Regions from separate parts of the Geobacillus sp. C56-T2 genome, predicted to be linked through region 1. Evidence: riboswitches for the same ligand, from Rfam matches in the RefSeq annotation. Region 1 holds a riboswitch; the other holds the start of a gene.
What was found. A riboswitch is a leader RNA that binds a small molecule or an ion and turns the genes downstream of it on or off. The one in region 1 is predicted to bind thiamine pyrophosphate.
Positions count from the first base shown of each region.

Region 2: another riboswitch for thiamine pyrophosphate. It lies ahead of thiC (phosphomethylpyrimidine synthase ThiC); the one in region 1 lies ahead of tenA (thiaminase II).

Region 1 covers NZ_VJWB01000001.1:599,935-615,734, reverse strand. The annotation lists gene GC56T2_RS03145 (thiazole biosynthesis adenylyltransferase ThiF) at 1-1,027, opposite strand, end outside; gene GC56T2_RS03140 (thiazole synthase) at 1,024-1,791, opposite strand; gene thiS (sulfur carrier protein ThiS) at 1,793-1,996, opposite strand; gene thiO (glycine oxidase ThiO) at 1,993-3,132, opposite strand; gene tenI (thiazole tautomerase TenI) at 3,129-3,740, opposite strand; gene GC56T2_RS03120 (energy-coupling factor transporter transmembrane component T family protein) at 3,757-4,539, opposite strand; gene GC56T2_RS03115 (ABC transporter ATP-binding protein) at 4,536-5,990, opposite strand; gene GC56T2_RS03110 (ECF transporter S component) at 6,005-6,595, opposite strand; gene tenA (thiaminase II) at 6,629-7,312, opposite strand; TPP riboswitch at 7,425-7,532, opposite strand; gene GC56T2_RS03100 (class I SAM-dependent rRNA methyltransferase) at 7,675-8,859, shown strand; gene GC56T2_RS03095 (MFS transporter) at 9,490-10,695, opposite strand; gene GC56T2_RS03090 (YfiT family bacillithiol transferase) at 11,302-11,838, opposite strand; gene GC56T2_RS03085 (glycoside hydrolase family 13 protein) at 12,029-13,696, opposite strand; partial or broken gene GC56T2_RS03080 (2-dehydropantoate 2-reductase N-terminal domain-containing protein) at 13,859-14,241, opposite strand; gene GC56T2_RS03075 (YbdD/YjiX family protein) at 14,503-14,706, opposite strand; gene GC56T2_RS03070 (carbon starvation CstA family protein) at 14,699-15,800, opposite strand, start outside.
Region 2 covers NZ_VJWB01000001.1:386,482-402,281, forward strand. The annotation lists gene GC56T2_RS01945 (Gfo/Idh/MocA family protein) at 1-1,003, opposite strand, end outside; gene GC56T2_RS01950 (nucleotidyltransferase family protein) at 1,297-2,340, shown strand; gene GC56T2_RS01955 (glycosyltransferase family 4 protein) at 2,337-3,524, shown strand; gene GC56T2_RS01960 (glycosyl transferase) at 3,505-4,620, shown strand; gene GC56T2_RS01965 (phosphomannomutase/phosphoglucomutase) at 4,571-5,977, shown strand; gene GC56T2_RS18280 (helix-turn-helix transcriptional regulator) at 6,206-7,849, shown strand; gene GC56T2_RS01975 (ATP-binding protein) at 8,097-8,498, shown strand; gene GC56T2_RS01980 (STAS domain-containing protein) at 8,520-8,852, shown strand; gene GC56T2_RS01985 (SpoIIE family protein phosphatase) at 8,859-10,388, shown strand; gene GC56T2_RS01990 (RDD family protein) at 10,693-11,106, shown strand; gene GC56T2_RS01995 (methyl-accepting chemotaxis protein) at 11,815-13,068, shown strand; TPP riboswitch at 13,194-13,307, shown strand; gene thiC (phosphomethylpyrimidine synthase ThiC) at 13,475-15,166, shown strand.

The DNA of each region.
Region 1 (15,800 bases):
ATCCTAAGTAGCGATAATAGATCGTTTTCGCCTCGTGCACGTCTTTCGTGCCATGCACGAGCGCGCGGCCGTCGGCGAACACGACAAGCCGTTTGCCGCCGCCAAGCGACACGGCCACGAGATACGGATTCGCTTCCGTCTGCAGCCCTTGACGGCGAAACACCTCCGCCAGCTCATCGATCTCGTACTCGCGCCGGATAGGCGGGCGGATTTGTACCGAATCGCGCCCGCACAACACTGCCGCCTTTGTCCGCTGGTCGTAGGAAAGAAACGGATACGATGGGTGGCGTCCGCATGTCGGACAATCCTCCTTTTTCACCGCGTCAATGCGAACAGCGGCGTATTCATTCGTCCAAAGGTCAAAGGAAACAAGTTTGCCGCGGAGCGCCGCCCAATCCTCCACCAACATTTTCAACGCTTCCGCCACTTGATAGCTGACCACCATTTGCACTGCTGGACCGATGATCCCCGCCGTGTCGCACGTCAACCCTCCTTGCGGCACCGTTTCAAGCAAACAGTACAGACAAGGGGTGCGGCCCGGGATGAACGCGCAACTGAGGCCATAGCTGCCGACGCAAGCGCCGTAAATCCACGGGATGCGATATTTATAAGCCACATCGTTGAGCACAAGGCGCGTATCAAAATTGTCGGTCGCGTCAATCCATACATCCGGGCGCTGTTCAGCCGCGATCGCTTCGAGCTCTTCCGGCCCGGCGTCGCCAACGATCGCCTCGATCTCGACCTCGCTGTTGATCTGTTCAAGCCTCCGCTTCGCGGCGATCGCCTTCGGCAGCCGTGCGATCGCATCGGCTTCACTGTAGAGCTGCTGGCGCTGCAAATTGCTCCATTCCACATAATCGCGGTCAATGATCGTCAATTTGCCGATGCCGGCGCGCACGAGCGCCTCGGCGTTGCCTGCCCCGAGCGCGCCGGCGCCGACTATTACCACATGCTTCCTACGAATGTTGGTTTGCCCTTCCTCGCCGATGGGCGCAAACAACTGTTGTCGGGAATAGCGTTCATTCAAACAATGCTCATTCCTTCCATCGGGCTGCTTGCTGACGCGTATCGCTTTTTCGGGATGCGTCCGGCTTCATAGCCGAGCCGTCCCGCCTCCACCGCCAGCTTCATGGCCCTCGCCATTTTCACAGGATCCGCCGCGCCAGAAACGGCCGTGTTGAGCAACACCCCATCCGCACCAAGCTCCATTGCCAGCGCCGCATCCGCCGGGCTGCCGATCCCGGCGTCAACGATCACCGGCACCGTCGCTTGTTCGATAATGAAACTCAAGTTGAGCGGATTGATGATGCCTTGCCCTGACCCGATCGGCGACGCTCCCGGCATAATCGCATGGCAGCCGAGCTCCTCGAGCCTCCTAGCCAGCACGACGTCATCTGATGTGTACGGTAGCACGATAAACCCTTCTTCCAACAGCTTCTCTGCCGCCTTCAACGTTTCGACCGGATCAGGAAGCAACGTTTTGTCGCAGCCGATCACTTCCACCTTAATCATATCACATAACCCCGATGCTTTGGCCAGCCGCGCGATGCGCACCGCCTCTTCCGCCGTTTTTGCCCCAGCGGTATTCGGGAGCAGCTTGTAGCGGGTGACATCGAGCTGTTCCAATACATTCGGCTGCTCCGGAGAAAAAATGTTCATCCGCCGAACGGCGAACGTCAAAATTTCCGCTCCTGACGCTTCCACCGCCGCTTTTTGCACTTCCAAACTCGGATACTTGCCAGTGCCAAGCAATAGCCGCGAAGAAAACGAATATGGGCCAATGTTCAGCATCTCAACCGCCTCCTACAAAATGAACAATTTCGATGCGATCGCCATCGGCGAGCGCGGTTGTACCGTACTCATGTTTTTCAATGATGCGCACATTGACTTCAACAATCGCCAGCTTATTGGTAAGCTGGAAATAGGAGAGCAAATCGCTCACCGTTTTGACTTCATCGGGCACCGTGACCGTTTCCCCGTTGATCGTTAACGTCATTTGACCCCCTCCGTTTCTTCGGCATGACGCGTTAGCGCGAACGGCGACAAATCAAACGCCGGCTTCTTTCGCTCGACCAAGTCAGCCACAATCGCTCCGGTGACGGCGCTAAGCAAAATGCCGTTGCGGTAATGACCGGCAGCCACGAATATTCCTGGCCGCTCAGGATGTTCTCCAATATACGGCAATCCATCTTTCGTCTGCGGCCGAATTCCGCTCCATGCGTCGACCCATTCTGCTTGTTCAACGGCCGGAAGCAAATGAGCAGCTTGAAGCAACAAGCGAGCCAGACCGCCAGCCAAGATGCGGCGATCATACGTGCCGGGGGTGGATGTGGCCCCGATCAGCAAGCGGTTCCCCGCCTTCGGGACGATATAACAGCCGTTTTTCGCAAACACTGTCGTTCGCAACAAAGGGACGTGCGCCCGCACCATGAGACACTCCCCCTTAACAGGGAACATGGAGAGCGAAAGCCCCGCCTTGGCGCCGAGCCGAGCCGCCCACGCTCCAGAAGCAATGACGACCGCCTCAGCGGCGAATGTGCCGACGGCCGTATCGACGAGATGACCGCCGCCTCCAGAGCGAATATCCAGCACTTCCGCATATTCATATAGATGAACGCCAGCGGAAACGGCCGCCGACACAAGGGCGGCGGCTAGGTTGGGCGCGCTCACCTGCCCATCGCCCGGAATCCACATCGCCCCTGTCAGCGCCTCGGCATGAAGCTGCGGCTCGATCTCCCGCACTTCCTCGTTGGTAAGCCAGTGCACCGGTTCGCCCCTCTCGCGCCAAAACGCGTAGTGACGGCGCAAATCGTCCGCCTCTTCCTCCGTTGTCGCCGCTTTGATCAACCCTTTTTCCACCAATTCAATGTCCATCCCGGTCCGCTCTTTCAGCTCGGCAGCCAATGACGGCATGAGCGCCCGGCTTTGTAAAGCGAGCGGGACGAGCGGGCTTGGCGCGGAAAATTCCGATTGCGCTCCGAGCATTCCAGCAGCGGCGCTTGATGCCTCTTTGCCCGCCTTCCCTATGTCAAATATGGCAACGCGATGCCGCCGCTTAGCGAGCTCCCATCCGACAGCGGCCCCAATCACTCCGCCGCCGATCACAATGACATCATACGAAGACGCTGTCACTCGATCCTCTCCCCCTTTACGATCTCAGCGAGCTGTTTCGCTTCCCGCACAGGATCTTCCGCCAAAAAAACCGCCGACAATACCGCCACTCCCGCCGCGCCGGCTTTCAGAACGGAACGCGCGTTGCCGGCATGAATGCCGCCGATCGCAATGATCGGAATTTGCACAGCCCGAACGACGTCCGCCACCCCATCCAACCCGCGCGGCGCTAGACCCGGCTTGCTTTCCGTCGGAAACACATGGCCGTACAAGCAAAAATGAGCACCAGCCTGTTGGGCTTGTTTCGCCTCGATCGGTCCATGCACTGAACAGCCGATCTCCAAATCCGAGAACGTGCGGCGAACGGCGCGCACCGGCAGGCTGTGATAGGCGAGTTGCACCCCTTTGACGCCGTAGACCGCGGCCACATCTACCCGGTCATTGACGATAATTTTTTGCGCCGGCACCCCTGCCCGCAACAGCGCGATCACAAACTCTGCCACCTCGCGCGCCGTTTTTCCCTTTTCGCGGACGTGAATGGCATCGGCATACGGATGAATGCGTGCACAAATAGCAGCCAATTGCGCTGCTGTCTGCCGGCCCGTGGAAATCAAATGAAGAACACCCATCTTCATCCCTGTCTTTCTACCGCACATCGCGGATAGGAATATACGGATAGTGGATCCCGACGTAATAAGCGGCAAACAGGAACGCAGCGAACAGCGCGACAAACCAACCATCGTATTTGCTAAATCCGATCTCATAATAAAACGTGCGCGGACCGCTTCCGGAAAACTGTTTCGCTTCCATCGCCACCGCGATGCGTTGGGCGCGGCGGATGCTTTGCGACAACAGCGGAATGGCGTAGCGCTTCACTTTGCCAAGTCCGCCCTGGCGCGGCACCCCTCGCACCTTTAACGCATGGCGAATCGTTTGCAGCTCCTCGAGCATGATCGGCAACAGCCGCACCGCCGCCAAAAAGCTGTAGGCATACTTTGGTTTCAGTTTCAGCTGCTGCATCAAGGAGTAAAACAACGGCACGGGCCGGGTGGTCAACGAAAAGATGAGTCCAAGCAGCCCGAGCGCCAAGGCGCGAAATCCTAGATGCAGCCCGCGCCAAAAACTCTCCGCTGTAATATGGATCAGCCCCCAGCGGAACCATGTGGTCGTTCCTTCCCCAAACATCATCATCGATGAGGCGCTGGAAAAAAAGATCAAGAAAAACGGCAAAAACATCCAGAATAAAACGTTCGCCGGATACCCCGTGCCAAAACAAAACAAAAGGAAAAGAGCTAGCGACAAGTTAATGAGCACATTCGGATTGTGAATCAACAGCACGGCCAAAAAGAGCACGACAAGCACCGCGAGCTTCAGCGTCGGATTCGCCTCATAAAGCCATGTTTCCCGATGCGAGATTTCCCACTTCATCGTCCCATCCCCCTCTTGGCAATCGCCAACTGGCAAACGTCCAACGGCTCGTCGCGGACAAGCGCCCCGTCTTCAATCACCCAGCGCCTTGTGGCAAAACGGCGGACAATGTGCTCATCGTGCGTCACCATGATGACCGCCGCTCCTTGCTGGCGCTGCGATTCGAGCCGTTCAAGCAAAGCGAACGTATTTTTCGCATCCTGTCCGAAGGTCGGCTCGTCGAGCAAAAGAAGGCGCTGGCCGGCGATGACGGAAGCCGCTACGCTCAGCCGCCGCTTTTGCCCGACCGATAATTGGTACGGATGCGCATCCTGTTGCTCGATCAGATCAAACTCGACCAAAAAGCGGTGAACGAACGCTTCGATTTCCGCCGCCGGGCGCCCTTGGAGCTTGAGGGAATAAGCGAGTTCATCGCGGACGGAATGGGTGACAAACTGCCATTCGGGATTTTGAAACACAAACGCGATATCGCGATGCAGCGGCTGCCGCTCGCTGATGTCGTTTCCAAACAGCTGATAGCGTCCTTCGGTGCGAATGAGTTGCATCAAAGCATGCAGCAACGTGCTTTTGCCGGCGCCGTTTTTTCCCGTGACAGCGATCCACTCGCCGGCTCTCACCACCGCCTCGGAAACCTCAATTTTTGCCTCTTTCCCCCTAAAGCCGCGAAACTGAGAAAGGCGAAGCAGCTCCTCGCCCTCTTCGCTGACCGCACGCCGCTCCGGCCATCCGTAGTCGTCCCAGATGCCTGGATACCAAATGCCGTGGGCGCCAATGGCGTGCTTATAGCGGGAAAACACCGTTTTCGCCTCACCATCGGCGATAATTTGACCATCGCGCCCCAGCAAAATGATACGCTCAATAAAATCGAGCACATGGTCAATTTTATGTTCGACGATGATGACCGTCTTCTCCCGGCCGACTTGTTTGACCGTTTGCCACACCGCTTTCGTTCCTTCCTCGTCAAGCAAAGCCGTCGGTTCGTCCAAAAACAGCACATCCGGCTCCAGCGCCAATACAGACGCCAAAGCAAGACGCTGTTTCATTCCTCCCGAAAGCGTATGAATGTCGGTGTGCGGCGCAATGGCCAAGCCGACTTGATCCAACAGCGCGCGAATGCGCTCCGGCATCTGCTCGCGCGGCACGTTTCGATTTTCCAAGGCAAACGCGATCTCCTCATCCGCATACGGCATACAAAACTGAGCATCCGGGTCTTGAAACACGTACCCCCAGCGTTCCGGCCGCTCGAGACGCTCGGCTTTCATCGGCACGTCAATCGAATTGGGAATAAGGCCGGCCATCACTTGCAATAGCGTGGATTTGCCGCATCCCGACGGGCCAAGGAGGAGCACTTTCTCCCCTTGAGCGATCGAAAGCGACAAATCGCAAAACAAAAGCCCAGCGCGCCCGGGAAATTTCAGACGCAGCCGCTCGATCGATACCGCTTCTTTCATTTTTCTTCGCCGCCTTATCGATTCAATGCGTCATAGTCGTCTTGGGAAGCCGGCCGCCACATTTGCGTGACCCCGGTTTTCTCAAGCGCCTTGGCCAACGAGACAGCGAACACGCCGGCAATCACGATGGCACCGATAAAGCGCGCCAGCAAAAAGAGCGCCATGTTCCATGGGGCGAGCGCGTCAATGTAGCCTTTGTAAAAGTCCATGATGAGCGAACCGACCGTCGCGCCGACCGCGCTTAGCGATACGACGAACACGTCAAACCGCCGATAGCGGAACGCCGCAAACACAAGCTCGGCAAACAACCCTTGAATGAATCCATAAATGAGCACTTCAAGCCCCCATTGCGACCCCATGATCAGCTCGCCGGACGAAGCCGCCATTTCGGCAAGCAGCGCCACCCCGGGCTTGCGGATGAGCAAATAGGCGAGCGATGAGGCGATAAACCACATCCCATAAATCAATTGATCGGCATGGAAGCCAAACACTTTCACCATATCGTACAGCGGCCCCCATACTTTGTAAATCACCCCGAACACAATCGCAATCACAATCGTTGTTAAAATGTCGGCCATCTTCAACCCTTTTGCCTTCCGTTCCATCTCAATGTCCCTCCTTTGTTCGTTTTGCCCACGTCAACGGCTTGCCGCCAGTCGCGCGGACGGCCAGCGTTCGAGCCGGTACGCCATGTCCCAAAATTCATACTCATATTCGCTGCTGATTAAGAAATGCTGCTCCATCCGGGAGCGCTCCTCCTCGGTGACCGCCTCAGCGATGGCATCCAAGCGCGCGATCTGTTCTTCGACAAGCGAACGGAACCAGTCGGAACTGTATGTGCCAATCCATTTTTCGTAAATCGGATCGTTCGGCTGGCACGTTTTTAAGCGTTCACCGATTTCATAGTACAGCCAATAGCAAGGCAAAATGGCGGCGATGACATCGCCTAAGTGCCCTTCGTACGCCGCCCGGTACATATGGGAAGTATACGCGTACGCCGTCGGCGCGGGAACGAATGCCGCCCGCTCCGCTTCCGTAATGTTAAGCAGCTCAGCGAACGTTTCATGCAGTGACAACTCCGCCTCGCAGGTGCTCTGCGCGTGATGGGCGAGCCGGGCGGTCGCGGCCAGATCCGGCGCCTTGGCGGCTCCGAGCGCCTGCACACGGGCAAAATGGCGCAAGTAATACGCATCTTGCATCACATAATAACGGAATTTTTCACGCTCAAGCGTTCCTTGGCCGAGCTCCTGAACGAACGGATGGCGAAAGCTCGCCTGCCAAATCGGGTCGGCCGCTGCGCGCACTCGCTTGGCAAAAGACATGGTTTCTCCCCCTTTTTCATCGAAATAAAAACGCCGCTTCCTTTACGGATTGGCGTAAAGAAAGCGGCGTGGGCTCACCGTTTGGCTAGGCAAAAAGGACATAGCCCGCCTTCGTGCAACTCCTCCACTTCCCTACGCTGGCATTACCCAGATCAGGTGCTAAGGGTCTCAAAGGCACACTTTGATCTCAGCCTTTCTAAAGGCCCCCCTAGTGGATCGCAATGATGCTATTTCCTTGTTTACATTTATCATATCACGGCCGTTCCCGTTGTCAACCGTTTTTTCCGGCCAACGTTGCGTCGGCCACCGCCATTCGCTATGATAAAAGCGCAACGATTGACTACCGGATAGGAGTGAACAGAGTGGCAAACGTCATTTTGAAACGGCAGCGAAAAAAACGGCTTGAACAAGGCCATCCATGGATTTTCCAAAGCGAAGTCGACCGCATTGAAGGCGACATCACGCCAGGCGACTTCGTGGACGTTTATAACCATCAAGGCTATTGGCTGGCGAAAGGGTACATCAACCCCGCCTCGCAAATCATCGTCCGTGTGCTGACGCAAAACCCCGATGACGAATTGGATGAGCGCTTTTTTGTTGAGCGCATTCGCCAAGCGTGGGCGTATCGTGAGCGGATGATCCCCGGCGTTCGCTCCTGCCGCGCCATCTACGGCGAAGCCGATTTTCTGCCGGGGCTGATCGTCGACAAATACGAAGAAATCCTTGTCGTGCAAATATTGACGCTTGGAATGGAGCGGCGCAAAGACTGGATTTTACGCGGCTTGCTGGAAGTGTTTTCCCCCAAAGCCGTCTATTTGCGCAACGATGTGTCCGTTCGCGAGCTTGAAGGGCTCAAACAAGAAAAAGGCTTTTGGTATCAACAAGCGGAAACCGAGGTCGTGATCGAAGAAAACGGCGTTCAATACATCGTTGATATTGAAAACGGCCAAAAAACCGGCTTTTTCTTCGATCAGCGACAAAACCGCGCCGCGCTCCGCCCGCTGATCGGCCCGGAGACGACCGTGCTCGATTGCTTCACCCATACCGGGTCGTTCATGTTGAACGCCTGCCTGTACGGCGCGAAACATGCCACCGCTGTCGATATTTCCGAACACGCCATCGAGACGGCGAAACGCAATGCGGCCTTAAACGGCTTTACAAACATCGACTTTGTCGTCGCCAACGCCTTCGACTATTTGCGCGAATCCGTGCGCGCCGGCCGACAGTGGGATGTCGTCATCATCGACCCGCCCGCGTTCGCCAAATCGGCCTATGCCGTTCCAAAGGCGCTGCGCGGCTATAAGGATATTAATTTAAACGGGCTCAAACTCGTCAAAGACGGCGGCTTTTTTGTCACTTCGAGCTGCTCATACCACGTCCGCCCGCATATGTTTCAAGAGATGATCGCCGCTGCGGCGTTTGACGCCAAAAAAGTGCTCCGCCAAGTCTATTGGGGCGGCGCCGGCTACGATCATCCAAAACTGCTCGCCGCTGAAGAAGGAGATTATTTAAAATTCGCTATTTACGAAGTCCGCTCCCGGCGATAACGATATCAGTGTCATTTTATTTTCCGCAGCATCGTTCGCTCTTCTTGTCACCGTGCCTGCTTGTCAGGTGATCAAGACGGGACATGGAGAGCGGAACTTCTTTATTACGAACAATAACCATGGCCTTCTCCGAAACGAGCTTCCTCCTCATGGCCCAGCCCACAGGCTGAGCACAGGGGTTTAGGGGAAACGAGGCAGCACCTAGAAGGCTGGTGAAAAACCGCTGATTCCCTTCATCAATGGAAGAATGATTGAAAAGCAGGCCCGATACAACAAGGTTTTTCTAAATTGAGAAATGACATTGTAAAGCCGTATACGCCATTAAATCACCAGCCTCCTAGAAGACTGGTGATTTAGTGCAAAATACTACTGATTCCATCCGTTTCTCAATTAGAGAAGCCTTGCAAAATCAAGTTTCTTTTCTGAATGAAAATGCCGCCGATTCGTGTGTGACAGCGATTTTTCACCGGCCTTCTAGAAGGCCGGTGATTTAAGGGGGCAAGCCCGCTGATCAAACCCGTTTCTCAAATGGATCAGCCTTGTCGCATCAGGAGCGCCTTTCATGCTCAAGAGAAACAACCGTTTTTCACCAGCCTCCTAGAAGCCGTTGTTCCCCTCGGCGCCCCTTCCCTACGCCTTGTTTCCTTGGCGCGGCGGAAACGGCTGCTCTTTGCGCAGCACGGCCAAATAAACGAACATCGAAACGAGCACGGAACAAGCCGCTGATAAGTAAATGGCCGGATACCCAAACCAATGGCTGATCTGGCCGAACACCATCGCCCCAATGCCAACTCCTAAATCAAAAAACGAGAAAAACGTCGCGTTCGCCATCCCTTTCCGATGAACAGGCGCCCGCTCCACCGACCACGCCTGCAGCCCCGGCTGCACCATGCCAAACCCAAAACCGTACAGCACCGCCGCAGCCAATAACGCCCATTCCCCCGGCAGCCAAGCGAGCAACAGCATCGCCAACAAAATGAGCCCGGCACCGGGGAGAAAGACAGCCCGATGCCCTTTCCGGTCATACCACTGACCGGCGAACGTCCGCGTCACCATTAAAGCGAGCGCGTAAAGCAAAAAATATAGCTGCAAGCCGCCGATGTTTTTTTGCGCCGTATACAAAGGCAAAAAGGAAGCGATGCCGCCAAAGGTCACCGTTAAAAAGAAAAGCAGCACAGATGGAATCAAAGCCGTCTTTTCGTAAAGATCCCATTTGCTTTCCTTTTGGCCATGCTTGGCCTCCGCTTTTTTATATGTAATCGCCGCGGCAAACGCCAAAGAAGCCACACCAAGCGCCGCACAAATCAGAAATAAGCGGTTGAACGGAATAGAGGCCGCCAACGCAAGTCCAAGCGACGGGCCAAAGGCGAGGGCGATATTTCCCGACAGCCCGTAATACCCCATCCCTTCCCCGCGGCGGCTCGCCGGAATGATATCGGTCGCTACCGTGCCGGATGCCGTTGTCGAAAACCCCCAGCCAATTCCTTGGATCACCCGCATGAAAAAGAGAAAGAAAATACTCGAGATCAGACTGTAGGATCCGACAGAAATGACAAAAATGAGCAATCCGAGCAAAAACACAAACCGCCGCCCTTTCGTCTCCAGCGCATGGCCAGCGAAAGGCCGAACGACGAGCGCCGAAAAAGTAAAAATCCCAACAACGAGGCCAATGAGCTGATCATTGCCACCTAAATGCTCGACAAAAAGCGGGATGGTCGGCAGCGTCATTTGAAATCCGAGGAAAACAAAAAAGTTGGCGAGGCAAATGAACAGGAAATTGCGCGTCCAAATTTTCTCTTTCTGCTCCGTCACCACCGGTTGTTGTTGCGCACCCATATCTCTCCCCTTCCTATCTTTCGTGTCCCTCAATATTTGTCAGTATAACATACTGTATGCGTTTGTGTAAGGGAAATGATCGGTTCCCTTCTGTTTTCGAAAAAGGCGGAGAAAAACCGCGCTTCCCCTGATCGCCATCGGGAAACGTGTGAAAAATGAAGCCGATGCCATAAGGGATTTCCGCTTGAAAAACGATGCAGGGAACGTGTATGCGCTCGGAGATCACAGCCTTCTAAAAAGGCGGAAAAAAGCTTCCCTGCTTGATCAAGGAGGAACATAGGAAAAGAAGAACCGATGTGACTAAACTTTTCAATTGGCGAAACGATATTGCCAAGCGCCCCATTCCTTGACATCCCCGTTCTCCGAAAAAAAAACAAAAAGGATCTGTGGAAAAACAGATCCTAAACAAAGGCTAAACGGATAAAGGCCGCTCCATCCTAGGACAAAAGGTGTGTAAAAACAGAGCCTAAACAACGGCTAAACCGTTGATCCGAACCCATTACGTTTCCTTGCTTGCCATTGCAGGTGCCGGCCACAAACGCCTCGCAACGCTTTGAATCCAACGAACCAAAATGAGGCCTCCGTTCCTTCGACCGCAGCGGCGTTTTACCATCCTTTCCGTTGGCGCAACGCCAAAATTTGCGCCGTATGATGCTTCCCATGCCATGCATACAACGCCGTCAATACGTAAAGCGGCATCTCCTTCGCCGCTCCTTCCGGCCGAACGGTGCGGTGAAAATCGGCTTCGGTCATCGCTTCCAGCAGCGCTGCCCACCGAGCGTGAAGACCGTCAAGCAATACGAGCGAAGGTTCGATAGCCAGCGAGCGCGCCTCCGCCGTTTTGGCCCATTCACTTTCGGCAAATGGTTTTACCAGCGGGTGTTCCTCCGTCAGCCCCCATTTCGTGCGCAAAAACGCGTTCATGCTCGCGTCGGCCAAATGGTGAACGACTTGGGCGATCGTCCACCCGCCGTCGCGGTAGGGAGTGTTCAACTGCTCTTCATTCAATCCGCTCACCGCCTCCCGCAAAGCGCCGGGGTGTTCACGGATCGCTTTGATCCACTCCTCTACCTCTTGGCCGCAAAACGCCGCCGGCGGTTGAAACGTTCCGATAGGATAACGGATCGGGTCGATGGTCGTCATCTTGCTCCTCTCCTTTCTATAGAAGGCCGGTGATTTAAGGAAACAGGCCGCTTAACAGCCTCGTTTCTCAAATAGAAAAGCCCTGTCGCATCCGGATCGCCTTTCACACGCTCCCCCATGTTCAAGAGAAACAACCGTTTTTCACCAGCCCTCTAGACATCCATTCGACGCCGACCGAACCAATTCCTTCTCATTCTTTCCAGAGATAAACCCGCGCTTCATACGGCTTCATCATAAAACGAGTGGCGTTTTTATGCGGCCGAACCGGATAATTGCTCAGCGCCAAATGGTCCGATTGGAGGCGAATCGGGTCATAACGATACAGAGCCGGCCGCTCCGACAAGTTGACAATGACAAGCGCTCGCTCGCTCCCAAGCGTCCTTGTATATGCATAAATCGAACGGTGATGTTCCAGCAGCAAATCGTACGTTCCGTAAACAAGCAGTTCATGTTGTTTACGAAGCTCGATCATTCGCCGGTAAAACGACCAGACCGAATGGGGGTCGCGCCGTTCGGCTTCGACATTGATCGTCCGATAATTATCGTTCACCTGAATCCACGGGGTGCCCGTGGTGAATCCAGCGTTCGGCTCGGCAGACCATTGCATCGGTGTGCGTGAATTGTCGCGACCTGTTTTCCAAATCGTGCGCATGATCTCGTCATGCGCGCGCCCCTTGGCCCGCTCCAGTTCATACATCCGCAAGATCGCGACATCACGATAATCGTGAATATGAGGAAACTGAACATTGGTCATGCCAATTTCTTGGCCTTGATAAATGAACGGCGTTCCTTGCATGAAAAAGTACAGCGCGCCGAGCGCCTTCGCGCTTTCCGCCCAATACTCGCGGTCATTCCCCCATGTCGACACGGAGCGGGGCACATCGTGATTTTCCAAAAAGAGCGCATTCCAGCCCCGGTTTTCCAGCCCTTTTTGCCACTTCGTCAATGTTCGCTTCAACCGCCGAACATCGATCGATCCATCAGCTTGGCGTTGCCATAACCCTAAATGTTCAAACTGAAAAATCATATTGAACACACCATGCTCTTCTCCGACCCATTGTTCGGCTTCCTCGACCGTCACGCCGTTCGCCTCCCCGACGGTCATTACATCGTAACGTGCAAACGTTTGCCCCTTGAGCTCTCGCAAATAGTCCATAATCCCCGGCTGATTCATATGGCCGGCAAACGACGGCACGTATTTCAGCCCTTTCGGATTCGGCAAATCGGGAAGCCCTGGTTTTTTCTTAATATGGGAAATGGCATCGACGCGGAAGCCATCGATCCCTTTCTCCAACCACCAGTTGACCATGTCATACAGCGCCCGGCGCACCTCATCGTTTTCCCAATTCAAATCCGGCTGCTTGACATCGAAAATGTGCAAATAATACTGTCCCGTTTGTTCATCGTATTGCCATGCCGAGCCGCCGAAGATGCTCTCCCAATTGTTCGGCTCGCGCCCGTCTTTGCCGTCGCGCCAAATATACCAATCGCGCTTCGGGCTGTTCAGCGATGAGCGCGATTCGATGAACCACGGGTGCTCATCGCTCGTATGGTTGATGACCAAATCCAAAATGATTTTCAACCCGCGCCGATGGGCTTCGGCGAGCAGCTCATCAAAGTCGGCCATCGTTCCGAATTCATCCATAATCGCTTGATAATCGCTAATATCATATCCATTATCGGCATTGGGCGAGCGGTAAATCGGGCAAATCCAAATAATGTCGACCCCAAGCTCGACAAGATAATCGAGCTTCTCAATGATGCCGCGAAGATCGCCAATGCCGTCGCCGTTGGAATCCATAAAACTGCGCGGATAAATTTGATAGGCGACGCCCTCTTTCCACCACGTTTTCTTCAAGGCTGCTCCTCCTTTGTGCACACGTTTTCACTATTAACTGTACAACACATCTCCGTCGTGCACAACTCTCTTTTCCAAAAAAACAGCCGCTTGGCCGAGAGCAGACCGACTCCCGCCAAGCGGACGACGTTTTCCCATTTCATCGCCGAGCAGCCAAGCGTTCTTCATAAAGCAAAGCCCGCCAAGGACGTTCTCACGCCCGAGGACCGCCCATAACGACTCCATATGAGCGATGCCATTTAGCAGCGGCAACACCATCGTCGCCTCTCCGACATACGGTTTGGCATCAGCGATCGCGCCGGTCAAATGATAGGCTTTGCTTGCAAACACGACAACGTCAAACGGTCCATCGTGTCCTCCCCCGCAACGATCAGTTTGGGCCTCAACACGGCGTCACCGTGCACGCTACGGATGACGAGCCCCCGTTCTTCCAACTCTCGTTTTCTCCTCTCGCGAACAAGAAAGGCAACATCCACCCCTTTTTCCAGCAGCCGTCCGCCGAAATAGCCGCCGACAGCCCCCGCTCCAATAACGAGAACGCGCATCGTATCCCTCACTCCTTCCTTACCTAAAAGACTGGTGATTTAACAGGAAATTCGGTTGAACAGAGGGATTTCTGAATTTGAGAAACCTTATATGAAATCGGTCTTTGTCTGAATGAAAAACAGGCATGCTCAAGGAAATCATTGTTTTTCACCGGACCTCTAAGCCATCTCGTATCCTGCCGTACGGCCATGGAAACGCCATGACCGTGGGCAAGAAGAAAAAAGGAAGAAGAGGACGTGCCTCTTCTTCCTTCGAGGCCGCTAGCAGCAGCGCGACACTTTGCCGCCTTTGGCATTGTAGCGCGCCTCTTGCGCCTCGCAGAAAAACTCTTTCCGCGACTTGATCGGCTCGCCAGGATGATGGGTTTTCATATGTTCGACATATTTTTCATAGCTCGGCACGCCGACAAGCAAATCTAGAAACTGGCGGCGATAAGCCAAAACGTTTTTCAGCCATTTAGGCATAGTGCTTCGCTCCCTCTCCGTCGCGCGGCACGTACGGCGCTTCTTTGAGCGGCACGTGTTTGTTTTGCAGCACCTTGATCCAAATATTGAGCGCGGAAATCAGCATAGCAATGACAACGAGCATGAAAATCGCGCACAATGTCGCATCAATGTAGTCGTTCATAATAATTTGCCGCATTTGCGCCTCATTCGTTGCCGGCGCTAAAATTTTGCCTTGGCTCAAGCTGTCTTGGAACAGTTTCGCATGCGACAAGAAACCAATTTTGACATTTTCATGGAACAGTTTTTGATACCCGGCCGTCAGCGTGACGACAAGCAACCACGTCGTTGGCACGAGCGTCACCCAGACATACGCTTTTTTCCCCATTTTAAACAGCACCGTCGTAGCAAACAGCAAAGCGATGCCGGCCAACATTTGGTTGGCGATGCCAAACAGCGGCCAGAGCGTGTTGATGCCGCCGAGTGGGTCGATGACGCCTTGATACAAAAAGTAGCCCCACGCCAGTACGCAAAGGGTCGTGGCGATCAAGTTCGAGACGAGCGAATCCGTTTTGCCGAGCGGTTTGTAGAACGTCCCCATAATATCTTGGATCATAAAACGACCGACGCGCGTGCCAGCGTCAATAGTCGTCAAGATGAACAGCGCTTCGAACAAGATGGCAAAGTGGTACCAGAACGCCATGAGCGCCTTGCCGCCGATGGCGCTTGATAAAATGACCGCCATCCCGATCGCCAACGTCGGCGCCCCGCCCGTACGCGATAACACCGTTTGCTCGCCGACGTCTTTCGCCAGCTCCGTCAGCATATCGGGGGTGATCGTAAATCCCCACGATGACACGACTTTTGCTGCTTGGACAACATCCGTGCCGATGACAGCCGCCGGGCTGTTGATGGCAAAATAGGCTCCCGGCGTCAAGACGCAAGCCGCCACCATCGCCATCACCGCGACGAACGACTCCATCAGCATCGCGCCGTAGCCGATCGGGCGCGCATGGCTTTCACGCTCAATCATCTTCGGCGTTGTGCCGGATGACACGAGCGCGTGGAATCCAGACACCGCGCCGCAAGCGATCGTAATGAACAAGAACGGGAAC
Region 2 (15,800 bases), 210 kb from region 1:
GGTCCGAGAGCACCACGGTGCGTTCGTACGGGATGCGCGGGGCGTCTGACCGTGGAACCGACGGCAACAGGCGGTCGGCCGCTTGCCTGATTTGTTCGATGGCGCGGGAGGACGGTTGTTTCGGAATGGCATCGAGCAAAGCGTCCATATGCGTCGCCTCATCGGTTGAGACGAGGCCAGAGACGGATAGCTGCATCGGGATCCAGCCGTCAAGCGTGATGCGTCCGCGCGTCGTATGAACGTCCCAATGCGTCGACTCCGGAGCGGCTGGGTCCATCGTAAAGCCGTGGTAATAATGGACGGGGACGCGTCGTCCGTTGCCTTCATGAATGATCGTGGCACCGACGCGCGGCCGTGTGCCGTCCGAATCCGTTAAGGCGAACCCTCGCGCTTCAGCCGCCTCGCCGAACCAGTCACGTCCGACTTCAAAAAAGTGAACGCCGTGCTCGATCAGGATGCCTCCGCTTCGCCGTTCGTCCCAAAACCAATGGCCTTCGGCGACGCGATGGGCGGCGTTGTGAAGGCTTGCGTAGTCCACCGCTCCGAGAAGCGCGCGGCGGATGAGTTGCTTGACAGTTTCGGTGAGCGGGTGGTAGCGAAGAACGAGATTGACGGCCAACGCTCGATTTTGGCGGGCGGCGAGCTGGCTGTTCGCCCGCAGCGCTTCGGCGGTGAGGCCGCCTGGCTTTTCAAGCAACACATGTTTTCCTTCCTCAAGCGCCCGCTTGGCCAGCGGCGCATGCAAATGCGGTGGGGTGGTGAGAATGACGATATCAACGTGTGGGTCGATGATCAATTCTTCCGCCTCGCGGTATTCACGCACGTCGCCCGCCTGCGGCTGACGGCGGCGATAGGCATCGATAACGCGCTGGCGCTTGGCGTCCGTCCGCCCAGCGACGGCGAAAAGATGAAAGGAAGGAAGCGGAGCAAGCGCGCCGGCGAGAAACTCCGCGAATGCGCCGGCACCGGCAATGCCAACATGGTAACGGAAAGATGAAATCATGGCGTATTCTCCTCCTCCCTCACATATATATAGCATTACCGATATTCATTATACCGCAAAGAATAACGAAGAAAGAGAGAATGAGAGGCGGAACGCTCCTTGCTAAGCGGTAAAAAAGCTCGCCGACACGATCCGACAATCATTTCACTTGCCATCGAAGAAGAAAATTATGTATAGTATTATTAGCAATCACCACAGCTGAGTGCTAGCAATCTACGAACAACTTTCATTCTCTCGTTCATCCGTCGATGCCATGTTGATTTTGGTGAAAAAAGATATGGAGGGATGAGGAAATGAAAGCATTGTTGCTGGCAGGAGGATTAGGTACACGTCTTCGTCCGTTGACGGAAAACATCCCCAAACCGATGGCCCCGATTGCCAATCGGCCATGGCTTGAACACCTCATCGTTCATCTTCGCGACCAAGGAGTCAACGAATTTGTCATCGCCGCACATCATTGTTCAGACGTGATCCGTCGCTATTTCGAAGATGGGAAGCGCTGGAATGTGAAGATTACATACGCGCTTGAACCGTACCCGCTCGGAACGGCTGGAGCGATCAAAAACGCCGAACGCTGGCTGAAGGAACGGTTTCTCGTGTTTAACGCCGATATCGTTCATTTGCCGCAATTGATCCCGTTGCTTGATTTCCATCGTCAACATGGCGGTTTGGCGACGATTGTCTTAACGGAAGTAGACGATCCTTCTTCCTATGGGGTAGTCGAACAGAACGATCGTGGGCAAATTTTACGCTTTGTCGAAAAGCCGCGCCGCGAGGAAGCCCCATCGAACCGGATCAACGCCGGCATGTATATTTTTGAGCCGGACGTGATGCGCTATATCCCGGCTGAGCGGGAAGTGTCGATCGAGCGTGAAACGTTCCCGCTGCTGATCGAGAAGAATGTCGGTGTATACGGCATCGTCAGCAACGGATACTGGCGCGATATGGGAACGCCGGCCCGCTATCGCCAAGTGCATTGGGATGCGTTGAGCCGAGTGTTTCCGATTCCGCTCAAAGGACGTGAAATTCAACCGGGCGTGTTTGTTGGGGAAAACGTGGAGATTGGGGCTGGCGTCTTGTTTGTGCCGCCTGTGCTCATCGGTGATCACGTGAAAATCGGTCCGCAGGCCGTCATTGGCCCGAATGCGGTCATCGGTGATCGTTGTCAAATTGGCGCCCGCGTCCATTGCGCGCAAACGATCGTTTGGGACCGCTCTGTCATTCGTGACCGCAGCCGTTTGCAAAATAGTATTTTCGGCTATCGGACGGTGACGCCGGCGGGAGAAGTGTTCGAAGATTCGATTATTAATCAGTTCAAGGAGGCGGTGCAAGCATGATTCGAATCGCCTACGTCAGCACGTACCCGCCGCGGCGGTGCGGGCTGGCGACGTTTACGGAACATTTGCGCCAAAGTATTGATGGCGTCCGCGGTCCGTCCGACGGCGACCGCATCATCGTGTTGTACAACGAAAGCGATGGCGATGACGCCTATCGCCACAACCCAATGTATTGGCCGCTTCCGGCGCAAAACCGCGCGGCGTATGCCGAGATGGCCAAACGGGTGAATGAAAGCGACATCGACGTCGTTTTATTGCAGCATGAGTTCGGTATTTTCGGCGGCGAGGCGGGCGAATACATTCTTGATTTCATCGCCGCGCTCCATAAGCCGCTCGTAACGACGTTTCATACGGTGTTTGCCGAGCCTGAGCCGCCATATCGCCCGATTCAAGAGAAAATCGCGACAGCAAGCGATGCGATCATCGTCATGAACCGGCAGGCGATCCCCTACTTAGTGAAGGCGTTCGGTCTGCCAAAGGAGAAAATCGTCTACATTCCGCACGGTGCTCCGGGTCCAAGCAGTGAAACTCGCGATTCGCTGCGTTGCCGCCTCGGATTTAGTGGCCGCAAAGTGATGTTGACGTTTGGCTTGCTCAGCCGCGGCAAAGGCATTGAGTCGGTCTTGGCCGCATTGCCGGGCGTTGTTCGCAAGGTGCCGGAAGCGCTGTATGTCATCGCTGGACAGACGCACCCTGAAGTGAAAAAGAGGGAAGGAGAAGCCTATCGCGACGAGTTGAAATCGCTCATTCACCGTTTGGGGCTTGAGCGCCATGTCCGTATGGAAGATCGGTATTTCAGCGAAGAGGAATTGATTGATTATTTGACGGCATGCGATCTATACGTCACCCCGTACCCGGGCATGCAACAAATTACAAGCGGCACGCTTGCCTATGCGGTCGGTGTCGGTCGTCCGGTCGTTTCGACGCCGTATGAGCATGCGCGCGATTTGTTGCAAGGTTGTGAAGAGCTGTTGTTGCCATATGGCGATACAACTGTCTGGGAAGAGCGGCTCGGGCAGCTGTTGGCCGACGAGGCGGCGCTCAAGCGATGGGAGGAAAAGATGCGCCAAATCGGGGCAACTACGCATTGGCCGCGCGTCGGCGAACAGCATGTCGCCTTGTTTGCGCGCATGTGCGCCGCGAAACGTGGGGAGGTGAAGACCGTTGGCATCGTCAGTCATTAAGTTCGATCATCTCGAGCGCATGACTGACGACACCGGGTTGCTCGAGCACAGCTTAGGCCGCATTCCTCGCCGCCGCGAAGGGTATTCGACCGATGACAATGCCCGGGCGATATGGGTGTGTTTGGAATGGCTCGCCCTGTGTCAAGACACAAAAACAAACGAGCGGCTCTATCGCCTGCTTGATCGCTATTTGGCGTTTTTGCTTTGGGCGCAAAATGAGGATGGCACGTTCCATAACAACTTTTTCTTTGATCGGACAAAGGAGGAAGAAACTCCATCGGATGACTGCTTTGGTCGCTCGTTTTGGGCGGCGGCCATGGCGTACGTCCGCCTTCGTGATCCGGCGCGGCGCGAGGCGGCGGCTGAGATGTTGCGGCGAGCTATGCCGGCGGCATGGGGGCTTCGGTCGTTGCGAGGCTCGGCTTGGGGATTGGCGGCTTGCGGGGTGTTGCTGACGGAAGGCCGCCCTCCAGGCGTCGATGAGCAGGAAGCGTCCGCGTTGGCGGCACGATTCGAAGAGCGGCTCCTATCAGCGTACGCAAGCAACGCTGATGCCCGCTGGCGATGGTATGAACCGGAGCTGACGTACGCCAACGGGGTGCTGCCGTGGGCGCTTTGGACGGCGTATCGGCGCGCGCCGCGCCATGAGGTAAGGGAAGTGGCGGAAAAAAGTCTTGCTTTCCTTATTGACAACATGAGCGGACCGGGAGGGATCATCCGCCCGATCGGCAACCGCGGTTGGTGCAATCGCCGCTATCGCGCCGATTGGGACCAGCAGCCGCTTGATGTGATGAAGCTCGCTTTGGCGGCGCGCGAAGCGTATTGGGCAACGGACGACGGCCGGTATCGGGATGTCGTCCGCCGCTGCCTTGCCTGGTTTTACGGGGAAAACGATGGCAAGGCGCCGCTGGCCGATCCGAGCGACGGCAGCTGTTGTGACGGGCTTGGTCCGAACGGTCCGAACCCGAATCGGGGGGCGGAATCCACACTATCGTACTTGTTGACCGCAGCGATCGCACAATCCATTTCCGTGGAGGTGGCTGTTGATGAACTCGTTCACTACAAAACCGTTCGCATGGCCGGCGCACGTGTTTAAAGAGTACGATATTCGCGGACGAGCCGGCGAGGAGCTCGATGAGTCGTTCGCATATTGGCTCGGACGGGCTTTTGCCGATATGATGCAAAAGGAAGGGGAGAAAAAGGCGGTTGTTGCCCATGACAACCGTCTGTCATCCCCTAGGCTGCATCGAGCGCTCAAAGACGGGCTGCTCGATGGCGGCTGCGATGTTGTCGATATCGGACTTTCGACGACACCGATGTTTTACTACAGCTTATATTACACGAACATCCCCTGCGGCATGATCGTCACCGCCAGCCATAACCCGGGCGATGAGAATGGATTTAAAATCGCCATGGGAAAAACGACGATTTACGGCGAACGTATTCAGGCGCTCCGCCAAGCGATGGAGCGGCTCAGTCAAGAACAGCCGCAACCAGCGGCGCGCGGGCGCGAGGAGACGTTCGATCTTGTTCCGGCCTATATTGGCATGCTCAAAGAGAAGATTCAGCTTGGCCCCCGCAAGTTGAAGGTGGTTGTTGACTGCGGCAACGGCACTCCGTCGATCATTGCGCCGCAAGTGCTCAAAGAGTGGGGATGCGATGTCATCCCGCTTTATTGCGAATCCGATCCGACGTTCCCGAACCATCATCCGGATCCGGTCGTACCGGAAAACTTGACGGATTTGATTGAAACGGTGCGCAAAGAGAACGCGGATCTCGGCATCGCCTTTGATGGCGATGGCGACCGAATCGGAGTCGTCGATGAAACAGGAACCATTCGCTGGGGCGATCAGCTGATGGTGCTGTTCTGGCGCGAGATTCTCAAGCGCCATCCGGGAGCGGCGGCGCCGGTTGAAGTGAAATGTTCGCAGGCGCTTGTCGAAGAAATTGAACGGCTCGGCGGAAAGCCGTTCTTCCATCGGACGGGCCACTCGCATGTGAAGGCGACGCTGCGTCGCCGTCCAGACATCCCGTTTGCTGGCGAAATGTCTGGCCATTTGTTCTTTAATGATGAGTTTTACGGCTATGACGACGCTTTGTACGCCGCCGGGCGGTTGCTCCGTCTCTTGTCGCACGGCGAGCGCCCATTGTCCCAATGGTTTGCCGATGTTCCCCATTACGTGGCGACGCCGGAGACGCGCGTGGCTTGCCCAGAAGAGAAGAAAACAGATGCCATTGCCGCAGTGAAACAGCGATTCGCTGGCCGCTATCCGGTTGTTGATGTGGATGGCGCTCGCATCCAGTTTCCGGAAGGTTGGGGATTGGTGCGGCCATCAAACACGCAGCCCATCCTTGTCTTGCGCGCCGAGGCGAAGACGAAGGAGGCATTGGCCGAGATCAAGCGTGAACTTGCCGATGGTTTGCGGCCGTTTGGGCTGCGGGTGGATTGGTAAATTTTTTGGGGCTAAGGGTGTTTTTATTTGGAAGAAGGTTTGAAGCCGCTCACGCGTCCTTCCGTCTGAAGGGCGAATGGTTGTTCCGGCGTTGGACGCCCGGTTTCTGCGGGCGCTGCGCCGGTTTGTTTTTGTCGCTCCGATCACAAGCCTTAGGCTTGATTTCTTGCAAATGGTTTGTCCATAATATATTGAAGAATAAAAAAGTGGTGTAGGAGAGTTGAAGGCGTGGCGATTCGTGAACTGTTGCAATATGTCCAAGATGCGTATGCGGCCTTGACCCAACTGAGCATGATCATCGTTGACGATGACGGCAATCCTGTCACAAAAGTGTCCAACTTGACCGAGCTGGCGGAGCTCGTTTTATTTGTCGCCCAAAAAGAAGAGGCAACGTTTTTTCGTCCGCTTGAATTGTCGGCGGAAGGTTGGCAGCGGCCGATTTTGGCGCCGGTCGGTTGCCTAGGGATGAAAAGCATCATCGCTCCCATCTTTGTCGATGGCAAGGCGGAGTATTGGATTTGGTCTGGGGTGCTGATCGAAGAGGAAACGAAGTGGCTCGTTCGCGAGCAATCGATGGTTGATGACAAATGGGCGGCAGTGATTGCCCAAGCGGCCGTTCTGCCTGCCGGTGCGGTGGAGGCGAAGCTTCGGGACATTGAGCGAATGGCGGCCATATGTGGAGAACTGATCCGCGGCGAGCGCTGCAAACAGCGGTATCACGCGTATGGGAAACCGCTGGAGGCGGCGGTGGCCGACCATCCTCTTGTGTATGATGCCGGCCGGCTGTTAGCGCGTCTGCAAGAGTTGGATCCGCGGCTCGATGTCGCGCTATATATTGAAAGGCGTCCGCAGGCATGCGTCGTGGTGGCAGCCAACGGGGAGAAGGCTGAACGATTAAAAGGAAGGACCATTGATCCGCTGTTTCCGCCATTGGTGGCTTGGGATGGGCCATTTCATCCTATTTATTTTCAAGACGTCGCCCTTGATCCGCGCTTTTCTTTTTTCGTCCGCCATGACATCCGCCCCAAGATGCTGATCGCTTATCCAGCGGTGTATGAACAGACGTTGGAAGGATGGGCCGTTGTCGCTAGTGAGACGGCTCTTTTGCCGGCGGAGGAATTGTTGCCGCTTGGCCATATGCTCGTCCAACATTGGCTGCTGTTGACGAGATGTGCGGAAGCGAGCGCGAAAACGGACCGCCATTTGATGCGGCTGTCGATGTTAATGGAAATTGGCCGAGCGATGCGCGTAGTGCAAAATGAGGAAGAAATCGTGCGGATGATGGTCGAATTCGCGGTTGAGCTTGCGTATGGTGAGTATGTTTGTGCCGTCTGGTGTTGTGACGATAGGACGACGGTGATTCATGAAGGGGCGCTTACGGCTTCGGCGGCGTCCGGCTACCGGGATGAGGTGCGCCGGCGCTACGGACGCGGTGAGAAAGCGAAAAATCAAGCGCCGACCCTCGTTCCGATCGGGGACAAGACCGTGATGGAAGTGCCGTTTTTTGTCCGCGACGGTCATTATGGCGTCCTTGCTGTTCATATCAGACAGCCGGCCGAGGCGAAAGAAGCGGAAGTCTACATAGCGGCGCTGGCCGCCATCGGAGCGTTAATGATGCAAGGCGCCGTCTACCAAGGTGATGAAGGAATCATCGATATTGATATGTTGTCCGAACAGTTGACCGCCCGGGAGATGGATGTGCTCGAGCTGCTCATTCAAGGATGCAGCAACCGCGAAATTTCTGAACGGCTATTTATTAGCGTTCATACCGTTAAAAACCATATTACGAATATTTTCCAGAAAATTGGCGTCAATGACCGGTCGCAGCTGATCGCTCTAGTGTACCAATTAAACCACCGACGGCGCCGTTAGGGGGACATCATTGGGCAGACGATGCCATGATGTCCTTTTTTATCATGTAGGAAATTGGAACGAAACCCATTTTGTATTATAATGTGAGTATAGTAAACAGGAACTATTCTAGTACCTAGATGGAAGAGTGAGGAAATCAAATGGCCCTTTGAGTCTGTTTCCCCCAAAGTATGCCGTGCTGTATAGTGAGGAAAGTGCATATTGCCAGGGCTGCACGTACAAAGTGCATAAAGATAGGGGAATGTGAATGAAACATACGATCATGATCCGAACGATGACGATCATGAAACCGGCTGATATTTTAAAAGCGATGGAAGTGACAGAAGAGCTGGCCGAGCGGATGGGATTTTTGCCGCGTGACTGCCTTTTTCTCCGTTTAGCGACGGAGGAGGCATGCATGAACGCCTATGAATACTGTCAAAAGGTCCAGAAACTTCCGTTTAGGGTGTTTTGGAAAATCGATGAGGGGCAGTTAATGATTGTGGTTAAACAACAAGGAGGATGCTTTTCCATCACGAATCATGACACTGTCAACACAGGGCCGCGTGGCAGAGGGTTACAGCTGATCGCCCATATTGTTGACGATGTGTACGTAAAGCAGGAAGGGAACAACGTTTTGTTTTGTATGTGCAAATGCAAAAAAAAATGAGTGGCCATTGGAGGAAGCAGGATGGAGACGAAACAAGGAGCAATTTGCACGCTGACATGGACAGAGGATATTACACTGAACAATGTTGAATCGTTCCGACAAGCGCTTGAAACCTTGTTGAACGAACAGGCTGACTATCTCGTTGTCAACATGGAGAAAGTCAACTACATTAACAGCGCTGGGCTCGGTGCGATCGCTGACAGCGTGATGACGGCCAGGGCTTGTCAGAAAGAACTGGTGATTGCCGGTGTCAAAGGGTCGCTTGCTGAGATTTTCCATATTGTTAAATTTTCTTCGTTTATCAAACTATTTGCCACAGAGAAGGAAGCGCTTGATTATTTCGTCGGAGAATGACGTTCTATGGTGGATGGGTTTTGGGAAAGTGTGCAATGGAATGACAGTTTGGTTTGGCGGGAGCTGCTCGCCAATCTAGAAAAAATGAATGTGCTCTTTGGACCGCGGGATTATGTATATTGGCTGGCCGCTCCGGAAAAGAAGCAGCTTTTGTTTATTTCAGCCTCATGTGAGCGGCTGTATGGATTGCCGCCAGAAGCGTTTTATAACGATCGGGACATCTGGGAGAAAGTGGCCCATCCGGACGACCGAATCAAGGCGAAAGACAAATGGCGGCTTCTTTCGCAGATGGGGGAGAGCGCTCAAACGTACCGCATCATCAACCAACGGGACGGCTCGGTGCGCTGGGTGGCTGAACAAACGGTCCCCGTGTTGGCGCGCATGAAGGGGATCAAGCTGGTCAGCGGCGTTATCGCGGAGATTACGGAAGCGAAACGAAATGAGGACGAGCGCCAGCTGGCTGAACACGTGTATGAAGCCATCGAACAGGCGATGCTCGTGACGGATGGACAATTTACCGTCCGGCTCGTCAACCCGGCGTTTACCAAAATGACCGGCCATGGGGTGGAAATTATCGGCCAGCCGTTGCATATGCTGTATGCCGGCTATTATGATGCATGGTTTTATGAGGTGGTCAAGGCGGAGAATGAAGAAAGGGGGGAGTGGAGAGGGAGGGTGTGTTGGCGGCGGAAACAAGGATCGCCATGCGTGAGGCAAACGATGGTAAAAGCCGTTCGCGATCGCGCGGGGGAGATTGTTTTTTATTTGTTCCTCTTTTCTGGTTCGGCTTTAGAAGAGCCGGATATCACAGCGGTGAAAGACGATTTAAAGCTGGCCCGCGAAGTGCAAAAGCGGGTGTTGAGCAAGCCGTTATCCGCTGAGGGGATTTCCATCGCTGGAACGTACATACCGTCGCGGGAGCTGGGTGGGGATATGTACGCTTGGTATCCGATTGATCAACGGCGTTATGGCATTTTTTTAATGGATGTGATGGGGCACGGGGCGGCGGCTTCGCTCATTTGCATGTCCGTTCGTTCACTTCTGAACGGGGTCATCCGCAAGGGAATCGTTCCGAACGAAGTGTTCCAGGAGCTCAACCGCCATATGCGCCAACTGTATCACGAAAACGGGCGGACGACGTATTATTTTACGGCGATGTATGTGCTGGTCGATGTGAAGGAGCGAATGATCGAATATGCCTCGGCCGGTCATCCACCTGGATTTTTGTTTCAGCCGGATGGAACAGTGGCGGAGTTGGACCGCGGCTGTGCGCCGATCGGTTTGCTCCCGCGGCTTTTTGTCGAGAGCGGGCGGCTTCGTTATGAACCGGGGGCGACGCTCATTTTGTATTCGGACGGAGCCATCGAAGGGGAGGAGATGGGTTCAGTGCGTCAAAAAATTGAGACGTTTCGCGATGTGATCGCGCCGTATGTTTCGCTCGATGAACGAGCGCTGTTATCGCGCTTGCGCCGTTATTTTGTCCAAAAAGGGCCGCTCCCGGACGATTTTTCGGCAGTGGCTGCGAAATTATGGTAGTGAAACAGCGCCGGCGATCAAGGAGCGGTGATTCCGTACAAAATAGTGCGATCCCATCTGTTTCTCAGTGAGAAAAGCCTGGCAAAATCAGCCTTGTTTTTTGGCGCGATGCCGCCGATTTGCTCGTGGCAGCCGTCACCGACCTTATCGTCCGCGCGGTTACGTCCTCGTGCTAGAGAACGTTTTAGCGGTCATGAATGGTGAAAAAATGTTTTCCATTGGAAAAATGTCTGCTAAAATAAAGACAATTCCGCCGTTCATCAAGAATAGAATGATATCAGCGGAGTAAAAGGAGGAATGACAGATGGAAATGAACCGTCCGGCTGGATTTTGGAAACGGTTGTTGGCGAATGTGCTGGATGCGATTGTAGTCGGCATTCCCATTTCGATCATCGGCTATCTCATCACAGGAAATTGGGAAACGAACTGGTTTACCTCGGTCGCCAACATTCTTTACGCTCTAGTAGTTCCAGCGGTTTGGTATGGCTATACGGTCGGCAAACGGATGATTGGCATTCGAATCGCGAAAGTCAACGGGGGCAAAGTCAGCCTTGGCACGATGTTTTTGCGTTCGTTTGTCGGTGGACTTGTTTATTTTGTTACTTTTGGAATCGGTCTTATTATTAGTGCGATTATGGTAGCTGCAAGAGAAGACAAACGATCGATTCACGATTTTATCGCTGGGACGTATGTGACAACAGAAAAGCCGACGGCGTAAACAAGGAAACGAGCGGGCTTCCAAATGGGGGCCTGTTTCTTTTTGCTCGCAGATTTGCGATGTGGGATGAGGACGTCGGCGCTGACTCTCAAGAAGCGAAGCCTTGATAAAACGTGTCTTTGCCTCTCAGTCAGCTCCCGCGTCCTTCGAAAGCTGGCGATTTCATCGCGGGTACGGTTTTACCATATTGATCCTGTTTTTCACTCATTCTCCCATTGATGAAAGGAATCAGTGGTTTTTCACCAGCCTTCTAGAAGGCCGGTGATTTCGTGCAAAATGCCGCTGAGTTTCACTCATTTCTCAATGAGAGAAACCTCGCAGAATCAGCTTTCTTTATCTGAATGAAAATGCCTCTAATTGGTGTGTGACAGCGGTTTTTCACCGGCCTTTTGGCAACGGTGTTCATCCAATTCATATTTCGTGTGTTTTCGACGGAAATCGGGAGGATTTTTTTATTGCAACGTCGAATAAATTGGCTTAGCCAGCAATACATATTCATGCGCTTGAGAAAAATTTCAAAAAGATAAAAACGTGGTTGTTGGGGGGGCAAAGAGGCTTGAGGCATAAAAAAAGTTGTTCCGATGATCATTTTTCATTAAGTATAGTTCTTATATCGGTAAAATTTACATGAACGCACGGCAGCGAATCGATTTCATGCAGTGATCACCATGAAACGACTGACGTGACAAAAGAAGGAGGAGAAATGGTTTGTCGCTAACGAGCTATATCATCCGCACGCTGTTTGTTGTCATTCCGGGCACGGCAGCGATTGGCGCGGGGGTCTGCCTAGCGAATGGCATTCATGGTGCAGCGCTTGGATGGACGTTGATGGCCACCGTGCTGTTTGGCACCCTGATCGGTCTGATCTCCGCGTCGCTCAACTACCGGCGGTTTGTTGCGCCGATCGCCGTTATTAACCGCCACTTAGAGAAGATGACGGAGGGGGATTTGACGGCGCGCGTGCCATTGGACCGTGTGCGCCAGCTGCGGCCGATCGCGGCATCGTTAAATCATATGGCGGACGCATGGCAAGAAGTTATGAAAAGCATCCAGCATCATGCCGAGGAAGTCGCGCAATATTCGCAACAGCTTGCCGCTGTCGCCGAACAGACGACAAAAGCTACCGAACAAATCGCGACCACCATGGAAACGATGGCGTCTCATGCCGAAGAGCAGACTAGTGCTGTTCGCGGCACGGCGGCGGCAGTCAATACCATTTCCCGAACGCTCGGCGATGTGGACCGTCGGACAAAAGATGTCACTCATCGGGCCCAGGAAACCGCGGCAAAGGCCGAGTCTGGGGAGCAATCGGTGGAGAAAATGTCGGAGCAAATGCAGTTTATTTACGGTCATGTCCAATCGCTAGGCCAGATCGTCAAAGCGCTTGGGGAACGATCGAACGAGATCGGACAAATTACCGAGGCCATTACGGGCATCGCCTCACAGACGAACTTGCTGGCGCTCAACGCGGCGATCGAGGCGGCGCGCGCTGGTGAGCAAGGGAAAGGATTTGCCGTCGTCGCCGGCGAGGTGAGAAAACTGGCTGAACAATCGGCTCGTTCTGCGCAGCAAATTTCTGAGCTGATCGGCTACATCCAAGAAGAGACGAAGCGGGCCATCGCTTCCACCGAACGGGTCGTCTCGGAAGTGGCGCATGGACTGAACGCTGCCCATGCTTGTGGGGAATCGTTTGCCCATATCCGTGAGGCGGTGGGGCAGGTGAGCGAACAAATTGGACAAGTTTCGCTGGCGCTTGAACAGATGACAGGTCATGTTCGTCATGTGGATGAAGCGTTGCAACAGATGACCGATATTGTAGAACAATCGTCCGCCAGCACCGCTAACGTATCGGCGGCAACGCAAGAGCAGATGGCTTCCGTCGAAGAAATCGCTTCTTCGTCAGCATCGTTGGGCCGAATGGCGGACGAGATGCGGACGATGCTGAAGCATTTTTCGGTGTGATTTAAAAAACGTGGATACGAAAGGAGGGGGCCAAATCTCGCCCCAGTCGGCAGTGAAAAAAAGATTGCCTGCCGGCTGACGATGCGATACAATGAGAAAAAATGAGCTGTGATCGCGTCATACGCGTAATCTGCTAGGGGAGTCCGAGAGCCGGGCTGAGAAAAGAACGCGATGAAGTTCTTTGACCCTTTGAACCTGATCTGGGTCATGCCAGCGTAGGGAAGCAGGCAGCGGGAACAGATGGACGTGTCATGTTCGTTTGCCCTTTTGCCTTCGATCAGGTTCCGTTGTCGGAACCTGTTTTTGTTTTGTCTCGTCCTCTCTCTTTCCCTTTTGGATGGTTGCCTTCTTCCAAGCGTGATGGCATGGATCCAGTCGATGAAATCAAAGGAAAGGGGATCCATGCATGGAAAACATCCGCACATTGATGTCATTCCCATCTAGCCGCAAAGTGTATATCGAGGGATCGCGTCCGGACGTGCGCGTGCCGATGCGAGAAATTATGCTGTCGCCGACGAAGACAGCCCACGGCGAAGTGGAAAACGAGCCCGTGCGTGTGTACGACACGACAGGGCCGTATACAGACCCTCATTTTGAGCCAGATATCGAAAAAGGATTGCCACCTCTCCGGCATCGCTGGATCGTTGAGCGCGCCGATGTCGAAGAAGCGGAGCCGCGGGCGGTCGTCCCTCGTTCGCTGGCGCTTCCCTTTGCCCGCCGACCTTTGCGCGCGAAGCCAGGAAAAGCGGTGACGCAAATGCATTACGCCAAACGGGGGATCATCACGCCAGAAATGGAGTTTGTCGCGATTCGCGAACAAATCGATCCGGAAATTGTCCGCCAGGAAGTGGCGGCGGGGCGGGCGATCATCCCCGCCAACATCAATCATCCGGAGAGCGAACCGATGATCATCGGCCGCCGCTTCCATGTAAAAATTAACGCCAATATCGGCAACTCGGCTGTTTCGTCATCGATTGACGATGAAGTAGAAAAACTGCTGTGGGCGGTGCGTTGGGGCGCCGATACGGTGATGGATTTATCGACGGGCAAGCACATTCATGAAACGCGCGAGTACATTATCCGCAACTCGCCGGTCCCGGTAGGAACGGTGCCGATTTATCAGGCGCTCGAAAAGGTCGGGGGAGCGCCCGAGAAGCTGACATGGGACGTGTACCGCGAAACGCTGATCGAGCAAGCCGAGCAAGGGGTCGATTACATGACCATTCATGCTGGGGTGCGGCTTCACTACATTCCGCTCACCGCCAGCCGCGTGACCGGCATCGTCTCGCGCGGCGGCTCAATCATTGCGCAATGGTGCTTGGCGCATCATCAAGAAAACTTTTTGTATACGCATTTTGAAGATATTTGCCAAATTTTGCGCCAGTATGATGTGGCCATTTCGCTCGGAGACGGACTGCGGCCGGGTTCCATCGCCGATGCGAACGATGATGCACAGTTTGCCGAACTCAAGACGCTCGGGGAGTTGACGGCCATCGCCTGGAAGCATGACGTGCAAGTGATGATCGAAGGGCCGGGACACATTCCGATGCATAAAATTCGCGAAAATGTCGAGCGGGAGCAGGAAATTTGCCATGGGGCGCCGTTTTATACGTTAGGGCCGCTTGTCACCGACATCGCGCCCGGATATGACCATATTACGTCAGCCATTGGCGCCGCCATCATTGGGGCTTATGGAACGGCGATGCTTTGCTACGTCACGCCGAAAGAGCACTTAGGGCTGCCCAACAAAGAGGATGTGCGTGCCGGGGTAGTCGCTTATAAAATCGCCGCCCATGCCGCTGATCTGGCGAAAGGACATCCGGCCGCCCAGCAGCGCGACGATGCGCTCTCAAAGGCGCGCTTTGAGTTTCGGTGGAACGACCAATTCCATTTATCGCTTGACCCGGAGCGCGCCCGTGAATACCATGACGAAACTTTACCGGCTGCCGCGGCGAAAACCGCCCACTTTTGTTCGATGTGTGGGCCGAAATTTTGCTCGATGAGCATTTCTCATGAGCTGCAGCGGAAAATGAAAGAAGACGGCATGCAAGCGAAAGCGAAGGAATTTGTTCAGAAGGGCGCTTCTCTGTATCAATGACAAGTCCATTCAGGACCGACGAACGTATGAAAGCCCGGAAGCCCGCCAGTTGGGCAAGAGTATACGATTATGCAGAAAATATAGAATAAAAATATATTTACAAATTATTTTTTATCCGTTATGATAATGGCATAAGGGGTAAATTTCTAGTCATAACATAATTTGTGAAGGAAAAACTGCGCAGTCTATTGCGGCGCCTTCGCCGGCGTTTCGCTTCCATAGACAGCGGCCAGTTGCGTCATCGAACGATAGATGGTGCTGGCCGCTTCTTTTTATGGGCCAACGACGAAATGCAAGACTTTTCGAAGCGCCTCCGAATTTGTATGGCTGAGCACGTTGTTTTGGAAGCGTTTTCCGTGAAAATGCTGAACTGGCGCGGATTTTCATCCCTGGGTGGAGGGCAAACCATTGCCCATGGATCTTTTCTGTAAAAATCCCGTCGGCAAGCGTTGATTTTCATCCCCAGGTGGAGTGCAGATCACGCTGCCCATGGACCTTTTCTGGGAAAGTGCAGGACTGACGCCGATGTTCATCCCCGGTGGTGGAGGGCAAAATGTTGCCCATGTAACATTTCTGTGAAAATGCCGAACCGGCGTGAGATTTTCATCCCCGGGTGGGGCAGATCGCGCTGCCC